Regions from separate parts of the Sutcliffiella sp. NPDC057660 genome, predicted to be linked through region 4. Evidence: riboswitches for the same ligand, from Rfam matches in the RefSeq annotation. Region 4 holds a riboswitch; each other region holds the start of a gene.

Region 1 (7,431 bases), on a different contig from region 4:
GGTTTGGTGAGAGGGGAATTCCAGCTCATAGCCTCCCGGAGTCTCATATGCACCACTTCCATCTATTTTTGGGGGAGCTTCCTGATTGTCGTCCTCTTTACTGGATTCAGGTTCATTCTTCACTACCTCCCCGGTTGTTGGATTGAATGGCTGCTTTATTTCTGCATTCACATCTTTCACTTCCATCCTCGGTGCAACCTTGATCATCATAAAAAGGAAAATCCCGACCACTAGAGCGGAGGCTGTAAGCAGTGTCCATTTTAAGCGCTTCTCTACGTTCTTCCTATTGGTGACACTCCCGCTCATTCCTTGACTAGGGACCATTCTTACTGCACGTTCTGCCGGGAAGATGGATCCTATCAAACCGATTGTCACTGGTACCAGACCGGTTGCCAGAATAAATCCGATATCCTCCGTCCCTACTTCTCCATATAAGGCAAGCATCATGATAAAGGCCAAGGAAAGGCCGATAATCCCCGCAAATAACCCGCTGAATATGCCTTCCGCCAGGATCAGCCTTCGGATACTCCACCTTTTCCAGCCGATCGCCTGCAGCAGGGAAATTTCCTCACGCCTTTCAGACACATTTTGCCACATAATTTCAGCTGTTGTCAGAATCGCAATAAGAAGGGAAATAAAAATAGCCGCATAATGTGCAGGACCGATCTCCAATGCTACGTATTCTCCAAGCAAAGAAGTGTACATGATGCCCCTTAAACGAAGTGAAATATACAGGAACATGGCCAAGAGGGCTGTCGGTAGTGCAATGGAGATGACAGATAGAATGCTGCGCTTCCATTTCCCGATAAAATGATTGAAGGCCATCCGGTAGATTCCTCTTGCCTGAAATAACCGAATGCTATTACTGGATATTTCCCCTGTTCGCATCGCCTCATAAGGGGATATATTCCTTGTCAGGATTACCGGCACCACTGCCCCCAAGATATAGACTATGAGACCGAATGTCCCTGTCCAAAAGAATCGTGAGAATGAAATGGTGGAATCGGTATTCACATAGATAAAGCCGAGCATCATCCAGGATATCAAAGCGACAAACAAACCGATGATGGTAGATTCAAGGAATAATAGTCGGCTTAGCTGGCTCGTCCGCCAGCCCACTGAAAGTAATACGGCGAATTCCTTGCGCCTTGCCAGAAGGCTGACAATCCCTGACGACCAAACATAGACTATCGCAACCGCAATGACACTGGATAGCACCGCTGAAAAACCTACCTTTGTTTCCCTGAAAATAGAGATGGAGGACCCGATATTCACCCAGGGCTGCTGAATCCAGCCAAGATCATCCTCCCCATTCAATCCCGGAATATAAGTCAGAGCCAGTTGCGGGGATGAACCTAAAGTGATATCCGTCATTAGGCCGGTTTTATCTTCAATTTCAGCTGCCACCCTGTCAAGGATTGCCTGGCTATCATCACTCAAGCCTGAAACACCTGACACCTTTATCCGGATGGATGATATCGGTTTATCGCCAAGCAGATTCTCCGCCGCCTCAATGGTAGTCAGCATTCCTGGCGGATCTGATAGAAAACTGTAGGGATCCCCGGTAGGCTGCAATTGCGCTGGAGGATTTACAGGATTTCCTTTTGCATCCATGACGAACTCTGCCGTAGCCGGACGGTAGGTTTCCATCGGAAGTTCATTAGTGGGATCCATTGAGATTGCAAGATTGCCAGTATCATAGAAACCGATCCAATTCGGTTTGATTTTTGGCAGTTCCAGAAAGCTAGGAGCCATTACTTTCGGTTCGCGGAAGGACTCTCTGTTCTTATAGACACCGACAGTATTTTCCCCATTCATAAATGGTGCTATCTGATAGGAAAAAGGCCATCTATCCGCATAAGGGCTCTCAATTTCCCTAAACTCGAGTGGAGTCGGCCTGAAAACGATGGAAGTAAGGTCGTTATTTGCCTGGTGGACCATTTCCGTGTCAAGTTGCCCGCTTTTCCAATCCACACCAGTCATTTTACTGACAAATGAATGAAACGTCTCTTCTCCCGTATAGGAAAAAGTCTGGACAGCATCTCCCTCAAGGGTGTCGAGGTACTTGGCCCCTCCTTTTTCCTTCACCATTTCCATCACTTCATCTGCATTTTCATGATTGATCTGTAAATCTAATCGCTCAAACGTAATGCTTTCAACCTTATCGACAAAGGCTTTCTGATTTACGATAATGGGAAATTCGTGATAATTACCCTGTTCATTGAATGCATGCACATCACCATTTTCAAAATACCTGCTCTTGCCCAGATCCATTATCGCCCCATCCAGCCCGACTAGCTTGGCTTCCTGTTCAGGGTCTATTCCAGCCAGGAGCGAATAGGAATATACAGTTAGATCCAAATGAGGGGCACCGACTCCATACTCCGGCCCTTTATCGTTGATGTCCCAGATATTTTGAGGAAAATAGTTGCGATATGCAGACGTTTCTTCACTCAAACCATTATCCACGGTAGTAGCGTTTATTCTTCTGTAAATGCCATCGTCGGGCAAAACAACATACCCGAATGTCACCTGATAGTCGGCATAACCGATCATTGCTATCGGAGCTGCAACCTCCACTCCGGCAATACCCTTGATTGTTTCATACTGCTCCATGCTTATTCCGCCATTTAGCCCGCTTAAATAATTTGGTTCCAACAGCTTCTTATCCTCTGTAATACTTTGTGTCCCTGCCGGCCTGACGACAATATCATAGGACGCCGACCAGCGCTGTTGCAGCGTATCGACAATCGTCCCTTTATTCGTCTCCGATAGCCCGATAAGATAAGTAAGTCCCGCACTGATAGTGAATGCCCCGATGATCAGTAGAATGAGTCGTTCCTTTCTTCTCCACCAATTCTGCCATATGAAACGAATCATGGCGTGCTCCCCATCAAATCAGAAATTACTGCTCCATCCTTCATCGTAATGATCCGGTCTGCTTTTGCAGCAAGTGCCGAATCATGTGTCACAAAAACGATGCCACAGTTTTCTTTTGCATTCAGTTCTTTCAATAAATCATAGATCCGTTCCCCGGTTTCCGTGTCCAGATTACCTGTAGGCTCATCTGCCAGTAACCAGCTCGGCTTATGGACGATCGCCCTGGCAATGGCCACGCGCTGCTGCTGGCCTCCCGATAATTGCGAAGGAAGGGAATCGTCTTTGTCCCCCAGGCCTACCTGTTCAAGTACCTCCTTGGCACGATGAAGTTTATTGTACGGGACCTTTCTTGAAAACAAAGGAGTCATCACATTTTCCAAGGCGGTTAGTGTAGGCAAAAGATGAAACTGTTGAAAGATAAACCCAATTTCCTGGAAGCGGAAATCTGCAATGAGGCTTTTTCGTTTAGATAAAATTTCCTCTCCATCATAGGTTATCTGCCCCTTTGAAGGCGTGTCCAAAGTGCCAAGCAAGCTTAAAAGGGTGGACTTACCAGAACCTGATGGCCCGATGATTGCTGTGATTTCCCCCTTTTGAAAAGTTAAATCCGTGCTTTTCAGCGCAATCGTTTTTGTGCCATCCCCCTTATAAGACTTTTCGAGTCCCTTGCATGTTATTTGTGTGATCATTTGATCCTCCTTTTATCCAGAAATGAAGTTGAAACTCCTTTTTCCATAAATTCAAATTATTACCTATATTAATTACTATATATAACGCGATTGACATTTGTAAATAAAATACTTAATATTCAAAAAATAAGTAACTATGCTTGCCGGACTAATCTATTAAAATATGGACAAAAAAAACGCCCGAAAAGTCAGCAATCCACTTTTCGGACGGTCCATTTTCTATTATTGCAATCTACTTGACTACCTTGGCGAGTCGCCTGATCCCTTCCGCTATCTCTTTTTCCCCAGCATAGCTGAATGAGAGACGGAGGTACTCTTTTCCTTCTGCCTGATCAAGGAAAAAATGCTTTCCAGGGATGTATGCCACCCCTTCTGCCATGGCATCTGACAGCATTTCCGCGGTATCGGCTCCGGGGATCTTCACCCAGGCAAAGTAACCTCCTTCAGGCACATACCATGTAACGGATTCTGGCATATTCTCCTTTAGGGCAGAGAGCATTGCCCCACATTTTGCGGAATAAGTGCCCTTCAAAATATCCAGTCTCTTCTCGAAGTCGGTGTTTTCCAGAAAAGCTGCCATCGTGCTATGGGAAAACGGATGATCGAGGTCTTTTTTGAACCACCATTGAGCTGTAATGAAATCATGCGCTGCTGCTACCCACCCGATCCGCATGCCAGGTGCCACGACCTTGGAGAGGGAACCGATATGAAGCACCCGTCCCTCTTTATCCATCGACTTCAATGTTGCGGGGCTTTCGTTGAATGCAAGCTCCCCATAGGCATCGTCCTCGATGATGAGGAAATTGTAGGAGGATGCAAGCTCCAGCAGATGCTTTCTCCGTTCTAAAGTCAGTGTGGTCCCAGTAGGATTTTGAAAGGTCGGGATAGTGTATAGGAAACGCGGCAAAGCGAGGCCGCTCTGTTTTCTTTCTGCCAGCTCTTTTTCGAGTAGATCAGTCTGAAGACCCTGCTCATCAACCGGAATGGAGATGTAATGATCTGTGTAGTTCTGGAAGATTTCCAAAGCCTCCATATAGGTTGGTGCTTCCATTGCAACCACAGCTTCCTCGTCAAGGAGAATCCGGGCAACCAAATCAATCGCCTGGCATGCACCGGAAGTGATCAATAGCTCCTCTTTGGAAACACGCATTCCACGCTCCGCCAATCTATCTTGAATCTGCTCCTTCAGCTTATCGATACGCGGACTTCCTAGATAGTGAAGAGGCAAATCCCGCTCCTCATTAAGGAGGCGCGCTACCGCCGCCTTCAGCTCCTGATCAGGAATAAGCTCTGGTGCAGGATAGCCGGAATTCAGCCGAATACAGTTCTCCGGAATATTTGGCATCCACTCACCAGGCGGACTATTCTTCAGTGCAGCTTTTATATTATTGGAGAAAAAGGATTCAGCGTCCATGTTCACCATTCCTTTCCGGGGACAGGTCCCTTGTCCCCACTCATTTATATTGATTTTAAACTTCTTCCCTGATCAGTTCCAGTAATTCTTGTTTATTTTTTGCAGATTAAATGCTGAATTCCCTTGGTTTCTCCAAATTTTCGGAAAAATAAATTCTTGACATTATTGCTTCAACCAATTAAAGTGATAATTAGAAATTTTTTAATAGAATATACGTTGTATTCTCTTATCGAGAGTGGCGGAGGGACTGGCCCTATGATGCCCGGCAACCGTTCCATATGGAATTGGTGCTAAATCCTGCAGGACATATCTGTGTTCTGAAAGATGAGAGAGGAGCATCCCGATATATATATTGCGGTGAAACCTCTCTTTTCAGGGAGGTTTTTTTATTTTGTAGAATTCCTCCCTGGCCAAAAATAGAAAAACCTAAAGGGGAGTCATGAACATGAAGAAGAAAACAATTGTGAAATCATTTTTTGCCGCAACACTATCATTATCACTACTTTTAACAGGATGTTCCTCCGGGAATTCCGGACAGACTGCAGGAGCCAAGGAAAAGGTTTCCTTTGAAAATGTACCGGAGCGCTTTGCAGATGGGGAAGGTGCGAAGATCAAGGTTATCCGCAAAATCGGCGGCGATGATCATACCGCTCAATTCCTTGCAGGTGCCAAGCAGGAAGGGGAAGCACTCGGTTTTGAAGTGGATGTATTCACCGCAAACGGGGACAGCGCCAAGTTCCACGATGCAATCGAGCAGGCTGTCACTCAGGATTATGATGGGGTCATCCTTTCCCACGGGGACGATGCCGCGACTGTAGAAGGAGTAAAGAAGCTTGTGGAAGCAGGCAAGAGCGTCGTAACGTTTGACTCCAATCCGGATGTCGGAACTGTAGCAGGAGTGACCCAGACCTCTCAGGACGATGAAGCACTTGCGAAATTGGCACTTGATCAGTTGGTGAAGGATTTTAATGGGGAAGCAAATATTGTTTACCTTTGGGTGGACGGTTTTCCTCCAATGGTAAGACGGAACGCAGTCTATAAGGACACGCTTTCTGGCAATCCCGGCATCAAGGAAGTGGAGCGATTCGGTGTGGCAGCTGCTGATACATCCGTTCAGACCCAGAATGCCGTAGCTGCAATGCTGAATAAGCATAAAAAAGGTGAAATCGACGCCATCTTCGCAACATGGGATGCCTTCGCAATCGGTGCGGCACGCGCGATCCAGGAAGCAGGACGTGACGAGATCAAGATCTATGGAATCGATGTATCCAATGCCGATCTTCAGGAAATCCAGGCAGAAAAAAGCCCATGGAAATACACAGCGGCAGTTGATCCGAAACTGATTGGTGCCGTCAACCTGCGACTGCTTGCAAAGAAGCTGGCCGGCGAGGAAACGCCGGAAACCTATGACCTTGAGGCCTCCCTCATTTCCCAAGAGGAGCTTCGCAAATCGGATCAAGCCGTCAATATGGTGAATCTCGCAGATATCATTGAAGGCTGGGGAACCTCCTCCGCATTTGAAGAGGACTGGATGAAGGTACTGAAGGAGCATTATCAGAAGTAGCATAGTGAACGGGCTGTCCGTAAAGTCATCATCTGACTTTTGGGCAGCTTTTCTTGGAAATTAGAAGGGTTTACAAGAAAAAGCTTGGTGTTTGGTAGAAGAATTGGGAAGTTTGCTGGAATTCAAACTTAACGGTAGCAATATCAACAAGGAAAATCGGGTCATTCTAACAGTTTTTTTCATCATTCTAACAGAAAATCCAATCATTCTAACACAGTTAGCCACCATTCTAACAACTTCGTCAAACATTCTAACACAATTACCAATCATTCTAACAACTACCGTTATTCACTTACTACTTTTATGAAAGGAGGACTCAACATGCCCACCCAGGTACTTCAAATGACTAACATCTCCATCGAATTCCCGGGAGTGAAAGCATTAAGTCAGGTCGATTTCACAGCGGAAACCGGTAAGGTACATGCCTTGATCGGAGCCAATGGTGCAGGAAAGTCCACACTGATGAAGGTTCTCTCCGGAGCCTACAGTCACTATACCGGCCAAATTGCGCTTGACGGAAATCTCCTTCCCATCCGCACGCCAAAGGATGCACAGGACTTTGGCATCCAGACGGTCTATCAGGAAGTGGATACCGCACTAGTCTCCTATTTGACGGTCGGGGAAAATATCATGCTTGGAAAAACAGTCCGTGAGAATAGGCAGTTCATCGATTGGAGAGGGCTGCATACGGAAGCATCCCTTGTGCTGGAAAAGCTGAACATCAGGCTATCCACCAGAAGGCTTGTCAGAGAACTGACTCTCGCGGAAAAACAAATGGTGCTGATCGCAAAGTCCATCGCGACGGATTGCCGCTTCTTGGTTCTGGATGAACCTACAGCCCCATTAAGCCAGACGGAGACGAAGGAGCTTTTCCGTATTATAGA
Region 2 (7,431 bases), on a different contig from region 4:
AAGCGATGCGAATTCAGCATCCGGTAAAGCAGATCGCGCATCGGATTGATCGTATGCCTCAAGTTCAACAACGCATACCTCGTATCGAACAGCTCCTCCATCAGTTGGTTCATCGACTTGTTCTGGGTATTGTCCTCGATCTTGTCCAGCTGATCCTCCATGTTATAAAGGAATGGAAAATAATTATCTACGACATTGTCCAGGACTTCATAGAAAACGTAATGTTCATCCCATTTTTTTACGTTTTTCGGACTCGCCATCAAATTGTCCCACACCTCATCCACCTCTTTAGAAGGGGCATGATGGAAGGTGACGACATACTTATCTCCCAAAAAGAAATTCAGTTCCTCTTTGGTGATTTCTTCATCCTTTTCCTCGATGCAATGTGTCACATAAAACGTATGGTCCTCATAATAATCCAGCTTCGGCCGCTGCAGTCTATGTATACAATCCTCAATCGCCAGGGGATGAAAATGGAAAGTAGTCTCCAGGTGCCCAATTTCCGCTTCTGTAGGCTGGTCAAAGTCCACCCACACCCATTTATAGGCGTTCATATCCAAGTTGTCGATCGATATATCTTTATTTAAATGATGATCCTTTGTCATTCCCGCAATTCGTATCACAGTATCTTCCTCTCGCTGTTTCTTTCCTTTACTTATACCCCTTTTCCGGAAATTTTAAATCAGGCGTTGACTCTTGGGTAACCCTAGGCCCTATACTTAAGATAGACGGCAGAGGTGCACATCTGTAAAGTCTGTTTGGAGGAGTGGAAGCATGTTTAAAATCGGGGAATTTGCTAAGATGAGTGGCCTGTCAATTCATACGTTATACCATTATGAGAGCATCGGCTTGATAGAGCCAGGCTTTGTCGATCCGCATACCAATTACCGTTATTATGACGCGGGGCAGCTGGTGTTCATCAATAAAATCGCCGCGCTTAAGGATGCGGGATTTTCACTTGGGGAAATCGGGAAGGTCCTTGGGGACACGCCGGTCACCAAGGAACTCATCCCTATGCTCGAATCGAAAGCCGAATCCCTGGAAAAACAGCTCGAACAGGAAACCAACAGACTCGAACGTCTCCGTACCAACATTTTTCTCATAAAAAACGGAGGGGTACCGATGATGAATGACATCTCAATTAAAAAAGTGGAGCCGATATTAGTGGCGTCCATCAGGGAAGAGTTTAAAGAAGAGAGCTTTGATGCATTTTGCGAAAGGCTGTGGGGACAGGTAAACGATCACATTGACCGTTCAGAAGCCAAGCGGACCATACCTTGTATGACGATTTACCATTCAGGTTTGTATGTTCATACTGATTCTGCAATCGATTTGGAGGTTGCAGAGCCGATCACGAAGGTGATACCCGGAAATGCGACCGTGAAAGTGCACGAACTGCCTGCCGTGGAAAAAATGGCTTGTGTGGTGCATAAAGGACCTTTTTCCACTATTGGAGAAACATCGCGTGCCTTGTTTGAGTGGATTGCGGAGAACCGCTACAGCGTGAGTGGTCCTGTGCGGGAGATCTATCATAAAGGGGACTGGGTGACGGAGGATACGAGTGAGTATGTGACTGAGCTGCAGGTGCCGATTGAATAACAAGAACGAACCCACTGAACATTCAGTGGGTTCTTTGTTCTTGTTTATTCTATTCCTTCCGGGAGCCAATCCGGATTAAGTTCCACTGCATCCGATATCTCTATTCCGTTCGGGAACAGTTCGATTCCGTGGAAGGTGTCCGCCAGATCCTGTTGAACCTTTATGGCGTTTTCGTCCACTTTCAATACGCCGAAGTCCCTTCTTTCATTTGCGTTAATCAATGGTTTTTCATCGAGATTAAGCTCTTTCGCAAGAATTTCGGCTACCTCTTTTTTGTTTTTGTTTGCCCATTGGTTGGATTTCTCCAATTCTTCCAAAATGATTTTCACAAGCTCCGGATTGTTTTCCAAAATCTCTTCAGAACCGAAATAGAAGGTTCTATTCTCCGTTAACCCTTCTCCATTCACAATTGTTCTTGTATCAAACAAACTTTCAACAATGGATAGATAAGGATCCCATGTTCCCAGGACATCGATCTTATCGGATGAAAAAGCGGCTGATCCTTCAGCGGCGTCCGCATAGTAGACAACATCTACATCACTTTCCGACAATCCCTCTTTCTCCAGTGCCTTCAGCAAAAGATAATGCATGTTCCCGCCTTTTGTCACGCCTACTTTTTTACCTTTCAAATCTGTAACACTCTCAAGTCCTGAATCCTTCTTCGCTACAAGGGCGACCCCTTTAGGATAGGGCGTTTCGGAAGCTGCATATTGAATCGGCTTTCCACCTGCTTGGGAAAAGACACTATTCGCATCTGAAGCATGGCCGAAATCTATATGCCCTGCATGCAATGCTTCCAGCAAGGCTGTTCCGATGGTAAAGACCTTCCATTCTACTTCATAGCCCTCTTCCTTCAGTCTGTCATCCAGATTCCCCCTTGCTTTAAGAATGTTCAGCGTGTTGCCTTTTTGATAGCCGATGATCACCTTTTTCCCTGCACCAGATGCATCCCCTCCCGTACTGTCCGAGGAACCACACGCTGCTGCTACCAATAAGCTTGCAATCGCAATTATTGCTAATAAAATTCTCTTCATCTCTACACTCCTTCTCCCTTATCCAAAATTCTTTCAAGAATCATGTTCTCGTAATCTGTAAACCTCGCATCCTTTACACGGGGACGCTGCAAATCAATTTTCACATCCAAGGAGATCCCTCCATCTTCTATCAGGACGACCCGGTCAGCGAGAATGATCGCTTCACTGACATCATGTGTCACCAATATCGAGGTGAAGCGCTGCTGCTTCCAAAGCTGTTCAATCAGTGATTGCATTTCAATTCTTGTTAAGGCATCCAGTGCACCCAGCGGTTCATCAAATAGAATCAGATCCGGATCTCCTGCCAAAGCCCGTGCAAGTGATACCCTCTGCTTCTGTCCGCCGGATAAAACCCCTGGCCACTCGCTGCTTTTTTCAAGCAGGCCAACATTGCCCAAAGCCTGCTCCGCTTTGGTGCGATCGGAATTTCCTACCCTGACGTTGGTCAGCACGTCTTTCCATGGGAGCAACCTCGCATCCTGGAACATCATTCTTGTTGTTTCCTGCACTCCTTTTACCTCTTTGCTGTTGAAGGTGATGACTCCCCCTGTTATGCTCTCCAATCCCGCTATCGTTCGAAGGAGGGTGCTCTTCCCACAGCCGCTCTTACCCACAATGGCTACAAACTCTCCTGCTTTCACATGGAAATCGATATTCTGCAGCACTTTCAACGAACCAAAGCTTTTGTCCAGATTTTTAATATTGATCTCTACTCCTGCCACTATAACGCTCTCCTTTTCAACTTTCTTGTCGAACGTTTCTTGCTTTTGAAGAAATTGGGATGCCATTGCAGCCACCTTCGTTCAAGTATGGTCGCGATGTAGTCTGACAGCTTCCCTAACAACGCATATAAAATGATACTCAATATCACAATGTCCATCTGCACAAATTCCCTTGCCGAGGTTGCCATATAGCCGATTCCGGAATCAGAACCGATCGTCTCCGCCACAATCAGCGACATCCACATGATCCCCAGGGCATATCTCACTCCAACCAGTATCGAAGGCAATGCTCCTGGTAGAATGATGTTCGTGAACAGCTGCAATGGCTTAAGACGGTAGATGCGTCCCATTTCAAGCAGTCCCTTATCCACGTTTTTGATTCCATGGAAGGTATTCAAATAAATGGGAAAAGCGACACCAAGGGCTACCAGGAATATTTTGGCCTCCTCCCCGATCCCATACCAGATGATGACCAATGGGATCAAAGCCAAGTGGGGAATGGTACGGATCATTTGGATGGAAGTATCGAACAGTCTTTCAAAAATCAAGAAGGTTCCATTCACCAGACCAAGTACAAACCCAATCGAGCCTCCTATCAAAAACCCTATCAATGCCCTTCCTGTACTCACCGCTATGTAATCGAAAAGATCACCTGACCTGGTGAGCCTGATTGCTCCTTCTACCACACTTAATGGGGTTGGCAAAAAGTTCTTGGCGATATAACCTGCCTGCCCGAGCACCTGCCACACTCCGATAAAGATGATTGGGACCAGCCAGGGGAGAACATGATTCACAAATCTATTATTCTTTCCTTTCCACATTTGAATTCCTCCTGTTATTCACCATAAGCAAGCAATACTTCATCGATGTGCCTGATAGCTGCACCTGCTAACAGGGCGGATGCAATACTGCTTGTTTCCTTGATTTCCTCTTCGCTGATGGACCAATTTACTGCCTGCTCCCTGAACAACGAGATACTGTAGCGGTTATTCAAGGCGTAGCTGATGGATAACCCTATTAAGATCTTCGTTTTTCTATCCAGGTGAAAACAATCCTCGGTTATTGGATATGTAAAGAACTCTTCTGCACTTTTGGAAGAAAACACTCGAATGTTCTCTTCATCGTCGAGTAAAGGATTTGCCTGTATCGATGCCGATAGTACCGCAGCCTCCACCAGTTCTTCTACACAGGCTCCTGCCTCTTTGGCTTTTTTTGTGTGATAATCCACACAATAGCTGCATTTTGTTACATGAGTTACTGCTACCGCAATGATTTCCTTGGTCTTTGAATCAAGTGAACCTTCAGACCATACTTCATCTGCAAAATTGCGGTATTTTCTGAATGGTTTCGGCGCTTTTTTCAGAGCCTCTCCTAGATTCCTGCGAACCTCTTGATATGTTGACAAATTGTTTTCCCCCTCCATTTTTTCGAGCATCAAAATATAATTAAACTTATATGTTTGGTTGGTTTAAGATATGCACTATTCCCCCCAATAAAAAAACCCCCTTCCAATAAATAAGAAGAGGGTTTATCAAAAAAATCCCCTTCTCATCTTCCAGAGCATGCTCTGTTGGAATTAGCACCATTCAATCATTCGATTGCGGTTGCTGAGGTTTCGCAGGGCCAGACCCTCCACCTCTCTTAATAAGAAGTAAATCATAATTTAATTTAATTCGTAGTTAACAGGTAAGTTTAATTGTTTATTAGCTTAACAGGTATTTATTTACTTCACAAGAACTTTTTCAATTTTTATAACTATTTATCATTTCAGTACGAAACCTCCTTCCACTCTCTGCGTACTAACTACTAGTAGAAGGAAAACTATTTAAGGGGGAATTTTACATGAAAGAAAAAGGCTGTATCAAATGCGGATCCACCAACGCAGGAACAAAAGAAATCGCCACAACCGGAACAGGGCTTTCCAAAATGTTCGATATCCAGCATAACCGCTTCATCGTCGTATTCTGCAAGAACTGCGGCTACTCGGAATTCTATAATAAGGACACTTCCACAGCTTCGAATGTGTTGGATTTCTTTTTTGGTGGGTGAGTTTCTTTAAAGAGGGCGTCCCAAACAATGGAGACGCCCTCCTCTTAGATTGCTTCAGCTTTTATGATGAACCGCTGCTGCGTGACATCAAAATAACCCTTTGACTCGATGCTGCGGTGGATGCTATAAAGCTGTTCCTTATATTTAACAACCTCAAAGTCCGGTAGCTGCCAAGGAATGGCCTTCAAATAATAAACCAATGACCCCACGTCATAAAAACGCTGGATAGGCGATTCCTCTTTGAATAAAGTTATACGAAAACCATTCTCCTCAAGCTCTCTTTTAGCGAAGTCCAGCTGCCAGTGGAGATACTCGTCGTTCAACGGTATCCCGAGCGCTTCATTGATTTCGGCACAATCCGCCCCTCCGACCTGCTGCGTCAGAAAAATCCCTCTGTCCGAGATGACCCTTCTTACCTCGGGTGCAGAATAGGCTTCATGTTTGTTGATGATGAGGTCGAACTGACCTTTTGCAAAAGGGAGGAGATTGTCCTCCTCTATCTCGACCACGGTTACTCCCAATGGGCCTAGCCGCTTTGTGGCGATGGGAAAATTGGGTTTGTAACCTTCCGTTGCGAACACGGATTGTGGAAACGGCTGGAGTTTGGCAAGAAGCTCTCCGCCCCCTGTTCCCATATCGAGCAAGCTTGTCGCTTCTGTGATCAGCTTTTTCGCCATGCTGCCGTAAGACCAGGATAGTAGGCTTGCAGCCATGCGTCCTGTATCCGTCACATAAGAAAAATCCCAACCCGAAAAATCCTGTTCGGCCTCTTTTAAATAGTGGATGAATGATTTGTCATTTAACATGCGATTACCTCCAATTTTATTATGCTTTGTGTAGGATTGCCCGCCGGAGGTCCGCGAGAACGGTCTTATATATCATGCTCCAATAGATTCATATTCTGCAGTCCTTTCTTTTTTCTCCTAATCCTATCAAAACTTTCGAATGTTTTCTGCCGCTTACTGTACCTATTCTGTAAATATTACCATATTTCGATGTTTTAGCTATCTGGAAATTTGACGATATTAATAGTATTGAAAAAGTTCTACATTTTACTTTTTCAACATATACAGGTACTATCCGGAAATTCGAACAAGCACTTTTTAATGGGGGAAAAACAATGAGATCACAATATATCAAATCCTTGGAAAGCTAGCGGGGCACAAGCATCCTCGTGATGGTTAGCGGTATTTATGAAGATGTCCTGGAGCCGCTGGCTAGGCATCTCGAGGCTATGGATGAATCGGAACGGCTATCTCTATTTTTGCGAACTGGCGGCGGGGATACTACCACGGCATTTAATATAGTGAATCTGATCAAGCAGTATTTCAAAGAGTTTGAGATTATCATCCCGAATGTAGCCCATAGTGCAGGAACACTACTGTCACTTGGTGCAAGCCAACTGCTCATGACCAAACAGGCATCTTTAAGCCCGTTTGATCCATCTGTCCGGAATGAACGTATTAACGATGGCATGAATATTAGCTGGCGCGATATGAACTATTTTAAGTCCATTGCTCATGAAAATTCGAACATGTCCACTAATGATCAAACACAGTCGTTACATGCGCTTATTGAAAGTCAGGTCCACCCCTTACTGATCGGACATGCGGAAAGAACCGTCTCACAGATAAGGACGTATGCCCCTCACCTGCTTGGCACCCGCAGCAGCCGTCCACCGGAAGAAATCATCCATCATTTCCTGGAATCCAATACCCATCATAACTTTCGATTCTATAGGGATGAGGTAAAACGCATAGGACTTAACGTTATCCATCCCACCAAAGCGGAAGAAAATCTGATCTTATCTATTTTTGAGGACATTTCTAAGGAACTCGATCTGAATAACCATGAAAATAAACGAGGAAAGGTGAAGGCGCTTATTCAATCGAATGAATACGGAAAGACAGTCTGTATCAACACCAAGGAATATGAGGGTTGGATAGATGAAAATGAGAGGTTTACGAAGGCGAAACTATTATCCTGATGAAAAGAAAGGCATGTCAGCTTGGGAGACATGCCTTTCT
Region 3 (7,431 bases), on a different contig from region 4:
GACTGTCCCTGTCATCAACGGCTTGACAGATACCCACCATCCGGCACAGGTAATGGCAGATCTATTGACCATACTTGAGCATAAAGGGAGATTGAAAGGCCTGAAGATGTGCTATTTGGGTGACGGTAACAACAATATGTGCCATTCCCTATTGGAAGGCGCAGTTAAAGTGGGCATGGATATTTCCATTGCAACTCCCTCAGGTTACGAACCTAATCATGCCATCATGGAATCTGTGAAGGAAGAGGCCAAATTCACCGGTTCAAAGGTAGAATGTACGACAGATCCCAAAGCCATGATAAAAGGTGCTGATGTGGTTGTAACTGATGTCTGGACCAGCATGGGACAGGAAAATGAAACAGCAGATCGCTTGGCAGCATTCTCTCCCTATCAGGTAAATGAAGATCTTTGCAAACTTGCCGACAAAGATTATATTTTCCTTCATTGTTTGCCTGCACATAGAGGAGAAGAAGTGACAGCGTCCATTATTGATGGTCCGCATTCTGTCGTATTTGATGAAGCAGAAAACCGCCTGCATGCCCAAAAGGCGATTTTGAAACTATTACTGGAAAGATGATTTTTTTTACGATATAATGTATAAAAATACAACAAGATAGATTTTTATTCTAGGGAGGACGAATGATTTGGCTAAAGAAAAAGTGGTATTAGCATATTCCGGAGGTCTTGATACCTCCGTTTCCGTTAAATGGCTGCAAGAGAAGTATGGATACGATGTTATTGCGCTCGGACTGGATGTAGGAGAAGGGAAGGACCTTGCCTCAATTCAGCAGAAGGCACTGGACGTAGGAGCTATCAAAGCAATCATGGTTGATGCAAAAGAACTGCTTGCGAAGGAATATATTGTTCCGGCACTTAAAGCGAATGCCATGTATGAAGGGAAATACCCACTATCCTCAGCACTCTCACGCCCCTTGATCTCCAAGCTGTTGGTGGAAGTGGCTGAACAGGAGGGAGCGGTAGCCGTTGCACATGGTTGTACCGGGAAAGGGAATGATCAGGTCCGCTTTGAGGTAAGCATTCAGGCGCTTAACCCTAACTTGAAAGTAATTGCACCGGTACGGGAATGGGGTATGACACGTGATGAGGAAATCGAATATGCAATGAAGCATGATATTCCGATTCCGGTAGATTTGGATAATCCATTTTCCATTGATGCGAACATTTGGGGAAGAGCTTGCGAAGCAGGTGTTTTGGAAAATCCATGGAATGAAGCACCCGAAGCTGCATTTGCATGGACCAATCCGATTGAATTGACTCCAGATCAGCCGGAATACCTTGAGATAACATTTGAAAATGGCGTTCCTGTAGCACTTAATGATAAGAGTATGGACCTTGTACCCTTGATTGAAGAATTGAATGAAATAGGTGGAAAGCATGGAGTGGGCCGTATCGACCACATCGAAAATCGTCTTGTGGGAATCAAATCCCGTGAGGTCTACGAGAATCCCGCTGCGCTTATTCTGATTCAGGCACATAAGGAATTGGAGTTTTTGACATTGCCTAGAGAAGTGACCCAATTCAAAACCTCCATCGATCAGCAAATGGCAAAAGTGATTTACGAAGGATTATGGTATTCCCCATTAGTGGGTGCGCTGCAAGCTTTCGTTGAGGAAACCCAGAAGCATGTAAGCGGAAAAATCCGCGTAAAGCTCCAAAAAGGAAACCATACAGTAGTCGGTCGTCAATCCGAAAACAGCTTATACAATGAGGAACTGGCCACCTATTCAAAAGGGGACATGTTCGACCATAACGCTGCAGTAGGATTTATCAAGCTTTGGGGCCTGCCTACCAAGGTGTATGCGGAAATTCATAAAAAAGAAAAAGTAGCAAGCTATTAAACTTATTTTTGGAAATGGAGGCTATCATCCTATGTCTAAACTATGGGGCGGAAGATTCACCAAGGAAACCGACAAGCTAGTAGAAGAATTCACTGCCTCTATTACTTTCGATAAAGAGTTGGCAAGTGAAGACATCGAAGGCAGTATCGCACATGTGCAGATGCTCGGGGACTGCGGAATAATCGCCATTGAGGACGCAAATACAATCAAAGAGGGACTATTGACGATACAGCAAAAAATTAACAATGGAAATGTAGAGTTTCTTGTGGAGCATGAGGATATTCACATGAACATTGAAAAGCTGCTGATAGATGAGATAGGACCTGTTGGAGGAAAGCTTCATACAGGACGAAGCCGTAATGATCAAGTCGCGACAGATATGCATCTGTATCTTCGCAAGCAGACGAAATCGATCATTGGACTTTTGAACGACGTGCAAAAAGCGATAATGAATCAGGCAAAGGATCATATTGACACCATTCTGCCAGGCTACACACATCTTCAGCGAGCACAGCCTATTTCATTTGCTCACCATCTTCTAGCATATTTTTGGATGCTTGAACGTGACAAAGAAAGATTGCAGGACAGCTTGAAACGCATAAACTGGTCGCCACTTGGTGCCGGCGCACTTGCTGGAACAACCTTTCCGATCGATAGACAGCAGACCGCAGAATTATTAGGGTTTGATATGGTTTATCCGAACAGCATGGATGCAGTCAGCGACAGGGATTTTATCGTCGAGTTCCTGTCACACGCTTCACTGATCATGACACATATTTCACGTCTTTCAGAGGAGCTTGTCATCTGGTCGAGTCAGGAGTTTCAATTCATTGAACTAGACGATGCCTTTTGCACGGGATCTAGTATTATGCCTCAAAAGAAAAATCCAGATGTCCCGGAGCTTCTCCGTGCCAAAACCGGCAGAGTATATGGCAACCTCGTAGGTCTGCTGACTGTTTTGAAGGGGCTGCCGCTTGCCTACAACAAAGACATGCAGGAAGACAAGGAAGGGATGTTCGATACAGTGGCAACACTCGACGGCTCATTGCGCCTTCTTGCCCCGATGATCCTTACCATGACTGTCAACAAAGATAAGATGCACCAAGCTGTATCACAGGATTTCTCCAATGCAACAGATATTGCAGATTACCTTGTAACAAAGGGGCTGCCATTCAGACAGGCACATGAAATAATCGGAAAAATAGTCCTGTATGCCATAAACAACCAAAAGTTCCTATTAGGCTTGACCATCGAGGAATATCAACAATTTTCCCCGTTATTCAAAGAAGACATCTATGAAATCCTACAGCCCAAAAATGTAGTAGGAGCCAGAAACAGCCAAGGCGGCACAGGATTCCAACAAGTAAAAAACCAACTGTCCTTCGCCGAGCAATTTATCGACTAATTGGAGTTTCTTGGCGCACAGGAAAACTTCAACTATATTTATTAACTTTCTGCTTTTATTAAGCAGGCCTTGTTAATTTCTAGTGTAGGTTTTAAGAATCTAGCTGTTGATTGGAGCAATAGGCGAAGACTCCTGCGGGAGATAGCGGTAGACTGGAGACCCCACAGGCGAAGCCGAGGAGGCTCCAGCACCGCCCCTTGGGTCGCTGCGCCTAGTGCGGAAATCAACAGCGGTGTTCAAAGGTGACAATCTATTTACAAGATTAGCGTAGTAAAACGCTTACATTTTATTATTTCAAAAAACTTATTGACAGAAGCTTTTCAGCAACATATACTAACTTTAATCTTTTAAAAATTCAATAGTTTCAAAAATTACAACTCTTATCAAGAGTGGCAGAGGGACTGGCCCTATGACGCCCAGCAACCTTTCTAGAACGCTAGAAAAGGTGCTAATTCCTGCAGAACAACAATGTTCTGGAAGATAAGAGAGGACGATTTTTAGTTTTCTCATCCTCTCTTGTTTTCAAGGGAGGATTTTTTGTTGTATTACAACACTGGGAGGGAGGAATGAAATGATCAACGTACAAGGTGCACCGGCTATCTATCAATCGGAGGTGGGAGTACTTGGAAAACTTCCTGAATTTTTAGACTCAAATGGGTTTCAAAGAGTCTTCATCGTACATGGAACAAAATCACTGCATGCCGTGAAATCTTATCTTCCTGATTTCGGATCCCTACAGGTGCACTTTGAACACTACAGTGGAGAATGTTCGGATGAGGAAGTCAGACGGTTAAGAAAAACTGCAGAATCATGGGATGCGGACATCATTATCGGGTTGGGCGGAGGAAAAGTGTTAGATCTTTCTAAAGCGTTGGCCTACGAAATGCGAGTGGAAGTTGTTCTGGTTCCTACAGTCGCTTCCACATGTGCCGCTTGGACCCCACTAAGTGTTTTCTATTCGGAGAGTGGCCAGTTTAAGCGGTATACCATTTTTCCTAAAAGTACGCTTATGGTCTTGGTGGAACCTGAGATTTTGCTCAAAGCACCAATACAGTTTTTCAAGGCTGGCATCGGGGATACACTTGCTAAATGGTATGAGGCGGAGAGCCTTATTTACGACCTCAATACCATTCCAGTACCAGTGCAAATTGGGCTGCAATCAGCCGAGCTTTGTAAAAAAATTATATTGGAAGAAGGAATTCAAGCTCTTGCTGATATGGAGAAGGGAACGCTCACATCCAGTTTCCGAGCTGTCACCGACGCCATCATTATGCTCGGTGGAATGGTAGGTGGCTATGCAGATTACTATGGAAGGATAGCAGCCGCACATTCTGTACATAATGCACTGACGAAAATTCCCTCCACCCATCATCTTCTTCATGGAGAGAAAGTAGCATATGGAATACTCGTTCAACTGGCATTGGAAGGTAAAGTAGAGGAAATCACCAAACTTGCTGCATTTTTTGAAAAAACAGGTCTTCCAATGAGGCTCCACGATCTTGGCCTTTCCATCAATGATAGGGAGACTCTAGAAAAAATCGCCAATAATACCCTGCTTCCTTCAGAGTCGATCCACTTTATGAAAAGGGAATATGAAGCATCTGATATTTTGGAAGCATTTGAAGTAATCGAAAAGATAATTGGAAAAGGGAGAGAGTAGGATGAAGAAAATATTAGGATTTTTGGTAACAGCACTATTATTATCAGTTATTACTGCATGTGGGAGCAGTGAATCAGGGGGGAGTGAGGCCCTGAGTGAAGATAAGCTGGTTGTCGGGGTTACAGCGGGACCTCACGAGCAGATATTGGAAAAAGTGAAGGAAGTCGCGGCAAAGGATGGATTGGATATAGAAATCGAGGTTTTCACTGAATATGTAATGCCGAATGTCGCGTTGGACGAGGGAGACCTGGATGTAAACAGCTTCCAGCATAAGCCTTATCTGGAGCAGTTCAAAAAGGACCGCGGATTGGACTTAACAGATGTAGCGACAACAGTTAACTTCCCGATGGGCATATATTCTACAGGCATCAAAGATGTTAAAGATCTGAAAGATGGCGATAAGGTCGGTTTGCCAAATGACCCAACTAATGGGGCTCGTTCCTTGCAACTGTTTGAATTGGCAGGTTTGATCAAATTAAAAGAAGGCGCTGGTGCAAATGCAACCTTAAAGGATATAGAGGAAAATGAGAAAAACCTGGAATTCATTGAATTGGAGGCTTCCCAGATTCCACGTCAACTCGAAGAACTGGCAGCTGCTGCTATCAACACAAACTTTGCGGTGGAATTTGGATTTGTTCCAACCAAAGATTCCATTTTCATTGAACCAGGAGACTCTCCTTGGGTAAATACATTGGTCGTCCGCACGGAGAACAAGGATGATCCAGTATTGAAAAAGCTGATTAAAGCTTATCATTCTGATGAAGTGAAACAGTTTATCGATGAAACTTTTGAAGGTTCTGTTGTTCCATCATGGTAATAAAAGCAAAACTTAGGAAAGCCGCCATTGGTGCGGCTTTCTACAATATTTATTCAGAAAATGGAGGGATACATAATGATTAGACTCGATAACATCTCCAAAAGCTTTGTCTCCAAGAAATCCAGCATCGAGGCTTTGAAAAATGTTTCGTTGGAGGTGCAGCAAGGCGAGATTTTTGGTGTAATCGGCTACAGTGGAGCGGGAAAAAGCACCCTGATCCGTTGTGTCAATCTTCTGGAAAAACCAACAAAAGGAAAGGTTTTTGTTGACGGGCTTGAATTGACTTCTCTTACCTCCAAAAAGCTTTTAGCATCACGCCGAAAAATAGGAATGATCTTTCAGGGGTTCAATCTGCTAAAAACCGCTACAGTATATGAAAATATCGCCATACCTTTGCGGTTGACCGGTGTATCTAAAAAGGAGATAGAGAATAGAGTAGACAAATATCTGGGAATTGTCGGTCTATTGGACAAAAAAGACGCGTATCCAAGTCAGCTTTCAGGTGGGCAAAAGCAACGGGTCGCAATCGCAAGGGCGCTTTCCAATGAACCTAGGGTACTATTAAGCGATGAGGCAACAAGCGCATTGGACCCTGATACAACAGAGGCGATTCTGGATCTATTACTGAAGATAAATAAAGAACTGGGTATAACCATTCTCCTGATTACCCATGAAATGCATGTCATTCAAAAGGTCTGTGATCGGGTGGCGGTGATGGAAAATGGCGAAGTGGTCGAGCAGGGCCTCACCAAAGATGTATTCACATCGCCTGGACATCCTACAACGAAAAAGTTTGTAAATAGTATTTTCAATCACCAACTCACGCCTGAACTATTAGAGACTTTAGGGGATAATGGGGAAATCGTTTCCTTGAAATTCCTGGGGCATTCCTCCAAAGATCCTGCTTTAGCTGTTGTGAGCAAAAAATTCGATGTGTATCCTAATATTTTGTCTGGAAACATTACACAGTTAAAGGAACATCCTTTTGGAAGTCTTCTCGTTCATATCAAAGGGGAAGAGTCAGAGGTTCAAAGGGCGATACAATACTTAAAAGAGCAAAATATACAAGTGGAGGGAGCGGATCATCATGTTAAACACAATAAGCGAATTTCATAGTGAGTGGGGAGATGCTGTCTGGCAAGCCGTTCTGGAAACCCTGCAAATGGTTGGGATTGCACTTTTCATTTCGGTACTGATCGGCCTTCCGCTTGGGATTCTCCTTGTCTTGACAAGACCAGGAAAGAATTTGGAAAACAAGTATGTCTACGGTCTTTTAAATTTATTGATAAACGTAGTACGGTCCATCCCGTTCATCATCCTATTATTTTTTATTCTGCCTTTTACGAAACTTGTGGTAGGAACAACGATGGGTGTAGCAGGTGTTATGGTTCCTCTCGTCGTGTACACCGCTCCATATATTGCACGACTGATGGAGAATTCCCTGCTTGAAGTGGATAGAGGGGTTTTGGAAGCATATGAAGCAATGGGAATTAAAAGTAAAGATATCATCTGGAATGTGATGATACGAGAAGCAAGTCCTTCCATTGTACTCGGGTTAACGATTGCAACAATCGGGTTGATTGGAGCTACAGCGATGGCAGGTCTTGTTGGGGCTGGAGGACTCGGTGATCTCGGTTATCGATATGGTCATCTGCGGTATGTAGAAGAAGTGATGTATGTAACCGTCTTT
Region 4 (7,431 bases):
GCACCCGGAGTCTGCAGAAAGCTTAGCGGTCTTTTCCCTTCAAATCCGATGGCTCCATATGCGAAATCATGTACAACACAAATATCATGCTTATCCGCCAGGTCTACCGTCTCCTCGAAAAATTTTGATGTGGCAACTGCACCAGTGGGATTATTGGGATAGTTCAAAAACATCAGCTTCGCTTTATCCAAAACACTTTCATCTATATCTTCATAATTTGGTAAAAAATGATATACTTCTTTTAACGGCATATATTCCATTTGTGCTTTTGCAAGGGCAACCCCTGACCAGTAATCGGGATAGCCGGGATCTGGTACAAGCACAGTATCTCCTTCATTCAACAAGCATTGCGGAATTTCAACAAGACCTGCTTTGCCGCCAAATAGTACCGCCACTTCCGTTTTCGGGTCGAGCGTTACGTTGTATTCTCTTTTATAAAATTCGACTATCGCCTCTTTAAAAAAGTCGTTGCCCCTGAATGGTGAATATTTATGATGGATGGGGTTATCTACAGCTTGTTGCAAAGAACGTACAATATGTTCAGGCGTCGGCTGATCTGGGTTACCTTGTCCAAGATTGATGACATCATGCCCCTCGGCAACCACCCTTCCCACCTTTTGCACCAGGGAGGCAAAAAATTGAGTCGGCAGCTGATCTAATAGTTCAGATTTTTGGAAAAGTTTCATTTTGCTCACCTACTTAAAAAATTCTTGAAATCCTAGTCACAAATCATATAATGTTAAAAACAACTTGTAAAGAAATTTTTAAAAAAATAAAAAACAATTTTTTCTCAATAAGGGGGGCCACCACATGAAATGGAAAATTGCATGCATTCAGTTTGATATCGCCTTCGGAAACCCCGAAGCCAATATAGAGAAAGTGTGTGAGCTTGTAAAAGAAGCAGGAAAAGATAATCCGGACATTATCGTTCTACCCGAGCTCTGGTCCACAGGCTATGATCTGGGCAGACTTGATAGAATTGCAGACTCGGGAGGATTTGTAACGACCAAATTCCTGAAATCGCTCGCAAAGGAACAGAATGCCCATATTGTCGGGGGGTCCATTGCTAAAAAGACCAACCGAGGGATCTACAACACGATGCTTACAATTAATAAAGACGGGGAGGTTGCAGGTGAATACAGCAAATTGCATCTGTTTCGCCTAATGGATGAACACCATTTCCTTCAGCCAGGAAAAACAGATGGAATGTTTAATCTTGATGGGGAAAACTGCGCAGGCTTCATCTGTTACGACATCAGGTTTCCGGAGTGGATCCGCGCGCATACCACGAAAAATGCCAAAGCCATCTTCGTTGTTGCGGAGTGGCCATTGGCAAGAGTCGCGCATTGGAGGACTTTATTGATTGCAAGAGCGATTGAAAACCAATGCTATGTGATTGCCTGCAACCGATCCGGCTCAGACCCTAAAAATGAGTTTGCAGGACATTCCATGATTATCGATCCATGGGGAGAGATCCTTGCTGAAGCAGGAGTAGGAGCTGAAACCATCTCAGCCACGATCGATCTGGCTAAGGTTGATGAGGTAAGAAAGCAGATTCCTATCTTTGAGGATAGAAGGCCGCAATACTATTAAAATATTGTTATTTGGCTCCACCTTTTTTGTTGAAGGTGGATTTTTTTAGCTTTTAGATTTTAGTTGGAGATTTGGAAGGAGAAGGGGTTAACAACTTTTTTTATACTGACCTCAGCAAAAGGGCCCTTTTGAGACCACCATTCTTGTATTTCCCCGTTATCGTGGTCTCAACCGGCCCTTTTGTGACCACCATTCTTGTATTTTCCCGTTATCGTGGTCTCAACCGGCCCTTTTGAGACCACCATTCTTGTATTTCCCCGTTATCGTGGTCTCAACCGGCCCTTTTGAGACCATCATTCTTGTATTTTTCCGTTATCGTGGTCTCAACCGGCCCTTTTGAGACCATCATTCTTGTATTTTCCCGTTATCGTGGTCTCAACCGGCCCTTTTGAGACCACCATTCTTGTATTTTCCCGTTATCGCGGTCTCAACCGGACGTTTTGAGACCACCATTCTTGTATTTCCCCGTTATCGTGGTCTCAACCGGACGTTTTGAGACCATCATTCTTGTATTTCCCGTTATCGTGGTCTCAACCGGCTGTTTTGAGACCATCATTCTTGTATTTTCCCGTTATCGCGGTCTCAACCGGACGTTTTGAGACCACCATTCTTGTATTTCCCCGTTTACGTGGTCTCAACCGGCCCTTTTGAGACCATCATTCTTGTATTTTCCCGTTATCGTGGTCTCAACCGGACGTTTTGAGACCATCATTCTTGTATTTCCCCGTTATCGTGGTCTCAACCGGACGTTTTGGGACCATCATTCTTGTATTTTCCCGTTATCGTGGTCTCAACCGGCCCTTTTGTGACCACCATTCTTGTATTTCCTCGTTCACGTGGTCTCAACCGGACGTTTTGAGACCACCATTCTTGTATTTCCCGTTATCGTGGTCTCAACCGGCCCTTTTGAGACCACGATTCTTGTATTTCCCCGTTATCGTGGTCTCAACCGGACGTTTTGTGACCACCATTCTTGTATTTCCTCGTTCACGTGGTCTCAACCGGCCCTTTTGAGACCACCATTCTTGTATTTTTCCGTTATCGTGGTCTCAACCGGCCCTTTTGTGACCACCATTCTTGTATTTTCCCGTTATCGTGGTCTCAACCGGCCCTTTTGAGACCATCATTCTTGTATTTTCCCGTTATCGTGGTCTCAACCGGCTGTTTTATGGCAGATATCAGCCAATTGATCATACCCTCCAAATTCTACCGACACTCTCAATGCTAGAAAACATTCTACCCATAAAAACCCAAAACAAAAAGGACCCCAACAAGTTGGGATCCTTTTCTATTTGGCTAGCATTATTTTGTAACGTTAGCAGCTTGAGGTCCACGAGCACCTTCAACGATTTCGAAAGAAACTTCTTGACCTTCTTCTAAAGTTTTGAAGCCTTCGCCTTGGATAGCGGAGAAGTGTACGAATACATCATCTTGACCTTCAACTTCGATAAAACCGAAACCTTTTTCTGCATTGAACCATTTTACTTTACCTTGTAACATGTTTGTTCCTCCTTGTGGTTTACCCACGTAAATAATATTACTATTCTTGCTCTACATTCCACTTCAAGACGAAAACTTGTTTCTGACTTTGCATCATGACGAACAAAAATAATAGTTTAATAATAACAGGTGACAATTTATTTTTCAAGGTTTTATCCAAAGAATTCATACTATTCTAGTTGTTAGACATCAGCTTTCCCGACCGATTTTTACGAACCATACTAAAAAAAGTCAAAAGCTTTCTCCAAAAAAGTAGTTGACAATTCTCTTTTTGGCTTGGTATTATTTTCAGCAAGTGATAATTTTCCAACAATTCAATACATTCGTGAGATATATTTTCACGATCTCTTATCAAGAGCAGGTGGAGGGATTTGGCCCGATGAAACCCAGCAACCGACTGTAATACTGTCGCGAGACGGGGCGTTAACTTTTAACGCCGGAACCTTGAGTCCCATAAGGCACGGTGCTAATTCCAGCAGAAATCATTTCTGGCAGATAAGAGGGGAGAAGATCAAATCTTCAAGCCTCTTTCTTATGGAAAGGGGCTTTTATTTTTCACTGCCCCTCCTTTGACAATTTACAATATGGGGGAATAAACATGACAATTGCACTAAAAGAAGGCTATGAGCCATTAACGGAAACTACCGCCATTCAATTAATAAAGGAATTGGGATACTTCCAGGAACACGATCAACTTCGATGCAAGGAAATCGGAGACGGAAATCTAAACCTCGTTTTTCACATACAGGATGAGAACGATAAAGCGCTCATCATCAAACAGGCCCTGCCATATGCCAAGGTAGTCGGGGAAAGCTGGCCTTTGACCTTGCATCGTGCAACCATCGAGGGGAACTATCTTAAAAATGCGATTCCATTAGTTCCAGAGCTTGTTCCGCAAGTTCACCATACTGATGAAGTCAAAGCGTTAACCATCATGGAGGATCTTTCCCATCTCGACATTGTGAGAAGCGGATTTATTGCAGGGAAAGCTTACCCGAAATTATCACAGCATATCGGTGAATATTTGGCAAAAACCTTATTTTTCACTTCTGATTTCGGCTGTAATCAGCAAGTGAAAAAAAGATTGCAGCAAGCCTTCAGCAATCCTGAGCTCTGCAAAATTACTGAAGATCTTGTTTTCACCGACCCTTTCCATGATAGCGAGACCAATGATTATGAACCTGAACTGAAAGGAACGGTTAAAGGACTTTGGCAGGATGATTCTCTCAAACTCGAAGTTGCTAAACTGAAGTATAAGTTCTTGACACATGGAGAAGCCCTGCTTCATGGGGATCTACATACAGGCAGTATTTTTGCCAATGAAACAGACACCAAAGTGATTGATCCCGAGTTCGCTTTCTTCGGACCAGCTGGATTTGATATCGGTCAATTTTTTGCCAACCTTTTGTTTCAGGCAATCACACGGACAGAAAACAATGAAATTATCCATTATCATCTTCATCAGGTTTGGGAAACTTTCGAGAAGACCTTTACTACACTTTGGCAGACTTCAAGCGTAGAAGCTTTCACCAGAACAGATGGGTATCTCGAATATGTTCTCAGGGATTATTTCAAAGATTCCATAGGCTTTGCCGGATGCGAACTGATCCGTCGCACTATCGGTTTGGCACATGTTGCAGACCTGGATGGTATCGAGGATTCAACTAGAAGATTGGCTAGTAAAAAGATTGCTATCGAACTCGGGCGCCAACTTATATTGCAGCAATCAACCATTATCAGCACAAAAGATTTGGAGCGTTTATTGGAGAAAGCAAAAAGAGGAGAATAAAACACCATGACTACCCTGACTAACATACCACTTTCCGTAGAATGGAAAGATACCCACATCCAATTACTTGATCAGCAAAAATTGCCGCAGGAAACCGTTTTTCTAGAACTTCGCACCCTACAGGATGTTTTTGATGCAATCGTGACATTAAAAGTACGGGGAGCCCCTGCCATTGGCATTGCAGCAGCCTATGGACTTGCCTTATCCGCTCAAGATTACAACTCTTCAAGTATCACTGATTTTCAGGTTAGGCTAAAAAAGGACAGTGATTATCTGGCTAGCTCGAGACCAACTGCCGTCAATCTGTTCTGGGCTTTGGAGCGCCTTCTATCCGTTTGTACAACTGCTTCTTCTGTGAATGAGGCGAAAACGATTCTTATTCACGAAGCTATCAATATCCAGATGGAAGATGAAGCAACCTGCAGGGAGATCGGAGAGCATGCGCTAAGCCTATTCCATAAAGGTGATAAAGTGCTGACGATATGTAACGCTGGATCCATTGCAACGGCAAGATATGGAACAGCCCTTTCCCCCTTCTACCTTGCAAAAGAAAGGAACTTTCCGTTAAGTGTTTATGCATGCGAAACACGACCGGTTCTGCAGGGTGCCAGGCTTACGGCATGGGAGCTTCAGCAGGCTGGTGTGGATGTTACGCTGATTACGGATAATATGGCTGCTCATACCATCCAATCAAAAGGGATCAATGCCATTATTGTTGGTGCTGACAGAATTACTTCAAATGGTGATACCGCCAATAAAATTGGGACATTCGGACTTGCTATCTTGGCAAATGCATTTAACATTCCATTCTATGTTGCGGCCCCACTATCCACTTTTGACCTGACAAAGGAAACGGGAAGGGAAATCATCATTGAAGAGAGAGCTTCCGAAGAAGTGACTCATATTGGAGGGCAGTTGGTGGCTCCTCAGGGGATTTCCGTCTTCAACCCCGCATTTGATGTCACACCTAATGAATACATTACCGCCATCATTACCGAAAAAGGCATCATTAAGGGAGATTATCGCTCGAAGATCAAAGAGTTGTTCACCTGAAATAATAAGGACATGGCACATTTTTCATGTGCCATGTCCTTTATTTCGCCCACATCTCTTTCGGATTCAATTCATAGATTCCATTTTCCCGATACATATAATGGTTGATGATGAATTCTCGTCTGATTGTTGCGTAATCTTCATGGAATTGCCTGATATGTTCGTTAATCTCTTTTTCCGTATATTTTTTTCCTATTTCCAGATCCTTGATGATATATTCAAAAATGATCAGCTTCTTTTTTCTCTGTGCCGGAATAGTCTTCAGCAAACCGCTCGGCAATAAGAAATTTTGTAGTATTTGAGTCTTTTCTTTATCCTTCTCCATGTTCTCCACCTCACTTCTCCCCCTGTTCAGTACATGAAACAGCGCCTCCGAATGCTGTTTCAATGATTTTTCATTCAGAAAATAAAAAATGGTATTCTTTTCTCTTCGTTCATAAACGGCACTTACTTCCTTCAGTTTTGCAATATGATGGGAAATGGTCGGTGCTCTGACTCCCAACTTTTCTGCCAGCACTTGTCCGCTTAAAGGCTGCTCGGCTGCAAGCAATACGAGAAGTTTAATCCTTGTCTGATCTCCCAACGCCTTATGAAAACTGACCAGCTTATTTAACTGCAAAGAAACACCCTCTTCAATTTGATATCCATCTAATTAGATAATAATCGAATTTGATGTGTTTTTCAACCTTTTTTTGTCATATTCTTTAGTATTAATTCTTTTTCCTGTTCACTGATTATTTGAAGTTTAGATAATACATTTGTATAAAAGGCTATTTTATTTGTTTTACCCATCTTTCTTCCACTCCCTTTTTTTGCACCGACGCAACTTTTTTAGTGTTAGTAAATAATATGTGTTTTTCACAAAATTGATACAGGTTATATAAAGATTGTACAAAAAAATACGATAGGGGCTTTCCCCCTACCGTACACCCTCTAACTTTAATAGCTGTTCTTTCATTCCTATCCTATCACCGGCATAACCGACTAGCGCCTGATTCTTCCCGTTCACCCGATGGCATGGAATAATGATTGGCAAGGAATTTCTCCTGTTTGCCTGTCCGACTGCCCTTACAGCAAGTGGACGATTGATTTCCACTGCAATTTCCTGATAGCTTTTTACTGTTCCATATGGAATTTTGCTTAGAGCTTCCCATACTTCCATCTGAAAAGGAGTGCCTTCCAAGTTCACTGGAATGCTGAAGTCCATTCTTTCTCCATTAAAGTACTCGGTTAATTGCTCCTCCACCAATGCGCACATAGCATGTACTGAAGCTTCATCCATCTTAGCTGAATGATATTTTTCAATTAACTCCTTCTCTTCAAACAGAATGGAAACCAGGCTTTGATTATCACAAAGAATGAATAATGGGCCAATCGGGGAATTCATCTTTTTATAGGTATACATGAAAATCTCCTTCGTCTTAATTTACTTAACTTTTCAAGGTTTGGGTGATTGGCAGCTTGATATGGAAGGTTGTACCCTTCCCCAATTCACT

The links. Region 4 has a riboswitch for S-adenosylmethionine ahead of mtnK (S-methyl-5-thioribose kinase). Riboswitches for the same ligand answer to the same signal wherever they lie in the genome.
Region 1: linked by a shared signal. The riboswitch ahead of ACFVAD_RS08120 (sugar ABC transporter substrate-binding protein) and the one ahead of mtnK (S-methyl-5-thioribose kinase) in region 4 are both predicted to bind S-adenosylmethionine.
Region 2: linked by a shared signal. The riboswitch ahead of ACFVAD_RS21430 (carboxymuconolactone decarboxylase family protein) and the one ahead of mtnK (S-methyl-5-thioribose kinase) in region 4 are both predicted to bind S-adenosylmethionine.
Region 3: linked by a shared signal. The riboswitch ahead of ACFVAD_RS10660 (iron-containing alcohol dehydrogenase family protein) and the one ahead of mtnK (S-methyl-5-thioribose kinase) in region 4 are both predicted to bind S-adenosylmethionine.

Annotation. Positions count from the first base shown of each region.
Region 1 is NZ_JBHVHV010000006.1:122,871-130,301, forward strand. Features, by position in the region: gene ACFVAD_RS08105 (ABC transporter permease) at 1-2,880, opposite strand, end outside; gene ACFVAD_RS08110 (ABC transporter ATP-binding protein) at 2,877-3,569, opposite strand; gene ACFVAD_RS08115 (aminotransferase-like domain-containing protein) at 3,802-4,983, opposite strand; SAM riboswitch class I at 5,207-5,314, shown strand; gene ACFVAD_RS08120 (sugar ABC transporter substrate-binding protein) at 5,429-6,547, shown strand; gene ACFVAD_RS08125 (sugar ABC transporter ATP-binding protein) at 6,869-7,431, shown strand, end outside.
Region 2 is NZ_JBHVHV010000022.1:61,889-69,319, reverse strand. Features, by position in the region: gene corA (magnesium/cobalt transporter CorA) at 1-623, opposite strand, end outside; gene ACFVAD_RS21450 (MerR family transcriptional regulator) at 775-1,599, shown strand; gene ACFVAD_RS21445 (aliphatic sulfonate ABC transporter substrate-binding protein) at 1,644-2,633, opposite strand; gene ACFVAD_RS21440 (ATP-binding cassette domain-containing protein) at 2,636-3,355, opposite strand; gene ACFVAD_RS21435 (ABC transporter permease subunit) at 3,355-4,176, opposite strand; gene ACFVAD_RS21430 (carboxymuconolactone decarboxylase family protein) at 4,191-4,760, opposite strand; SAM riboswitch class I at 4,901-5,006, opposite strand; gene ACFVAD_RS21425 (zinc ribbon domain-containing protein) at 5,198-5,404, shown strand; gene ACFVAD_RS21420 (class I SAM-dependent methyltransferase) at 5,449-6,210, opposite strand; gene ACFVAD_RS21415 (SDH family Clp fold serine proteinase) at 6,582-7,391, shown strand.
Region 3 is NZ_JBHVHV010000008.1:85,131-92,561, forward strand. Features, by position in the region: gene argF (ornithine carbamoyltransferase) at 1-577, shown strand, start outside; gene ACFVAD_RS10650 (argininosuccinate synthase) at 645-1,859, shown strand; gene argH (argininosuccinate lyase) at 1,891-3,264, shown strand; SAM riboswitch class I at 3,642-3,751, shown strand; gene ACFVAD_RS10660 (iron-containing alcohol dehydrogenase family protein) at 3,836-4,924, shown strand; gene ACFVAD_RS10665 (MetQ/NlpA family ABC transporter substrate-binding protein) at 4,926-5,741, shown strand; gene ACFVAD_RS10670 (methionine ABC transporter ATP-binding protein) at 5,817-6,857, shown strand; gene ACFVAD_RS10675 (methionine ABC transporter permease) at 6,829-7,431, shown strand, end outside.
Region 4 is NZ_JBHVHV010000003.1:33,143-40,573, reverse strand. Features, by position in the region: gene ACFVAD_RS03430 (pyridoxal phosphate-dependent aminotransferase) at 1-686, opposite strand, end outside; gene ACFVAD_RS03425 (carbon-nitrogen family hydrolase) at 811-1,593, shown strand; gene cspD (cold-shock protein CspD) at 2,896-3,093, opposite strand; SAM riboswitch class I at 3,439-3,595, shown strand; gene mtnK (S-methyl-5-thioribose kinase) at 3,692-4,882, shown strand; gene mtnA (S-methyl-5-thioribose-1-phosphate isomerase) at 4,889-5,935, shown strand; gene ACFVAD_RS03405 (DUF2087 domain-containing protein) at 5,976-6,554, opposite strand; gene ACFVAD_RS03400 (methylated-DNA--[protein]-cysteine S-methyltransferase) at 6,855-7,340, opposite strand; gene ACFVAD_RS03395 (PAS domain S-box protein) at 7,366-7,431, opposite strand, start outside.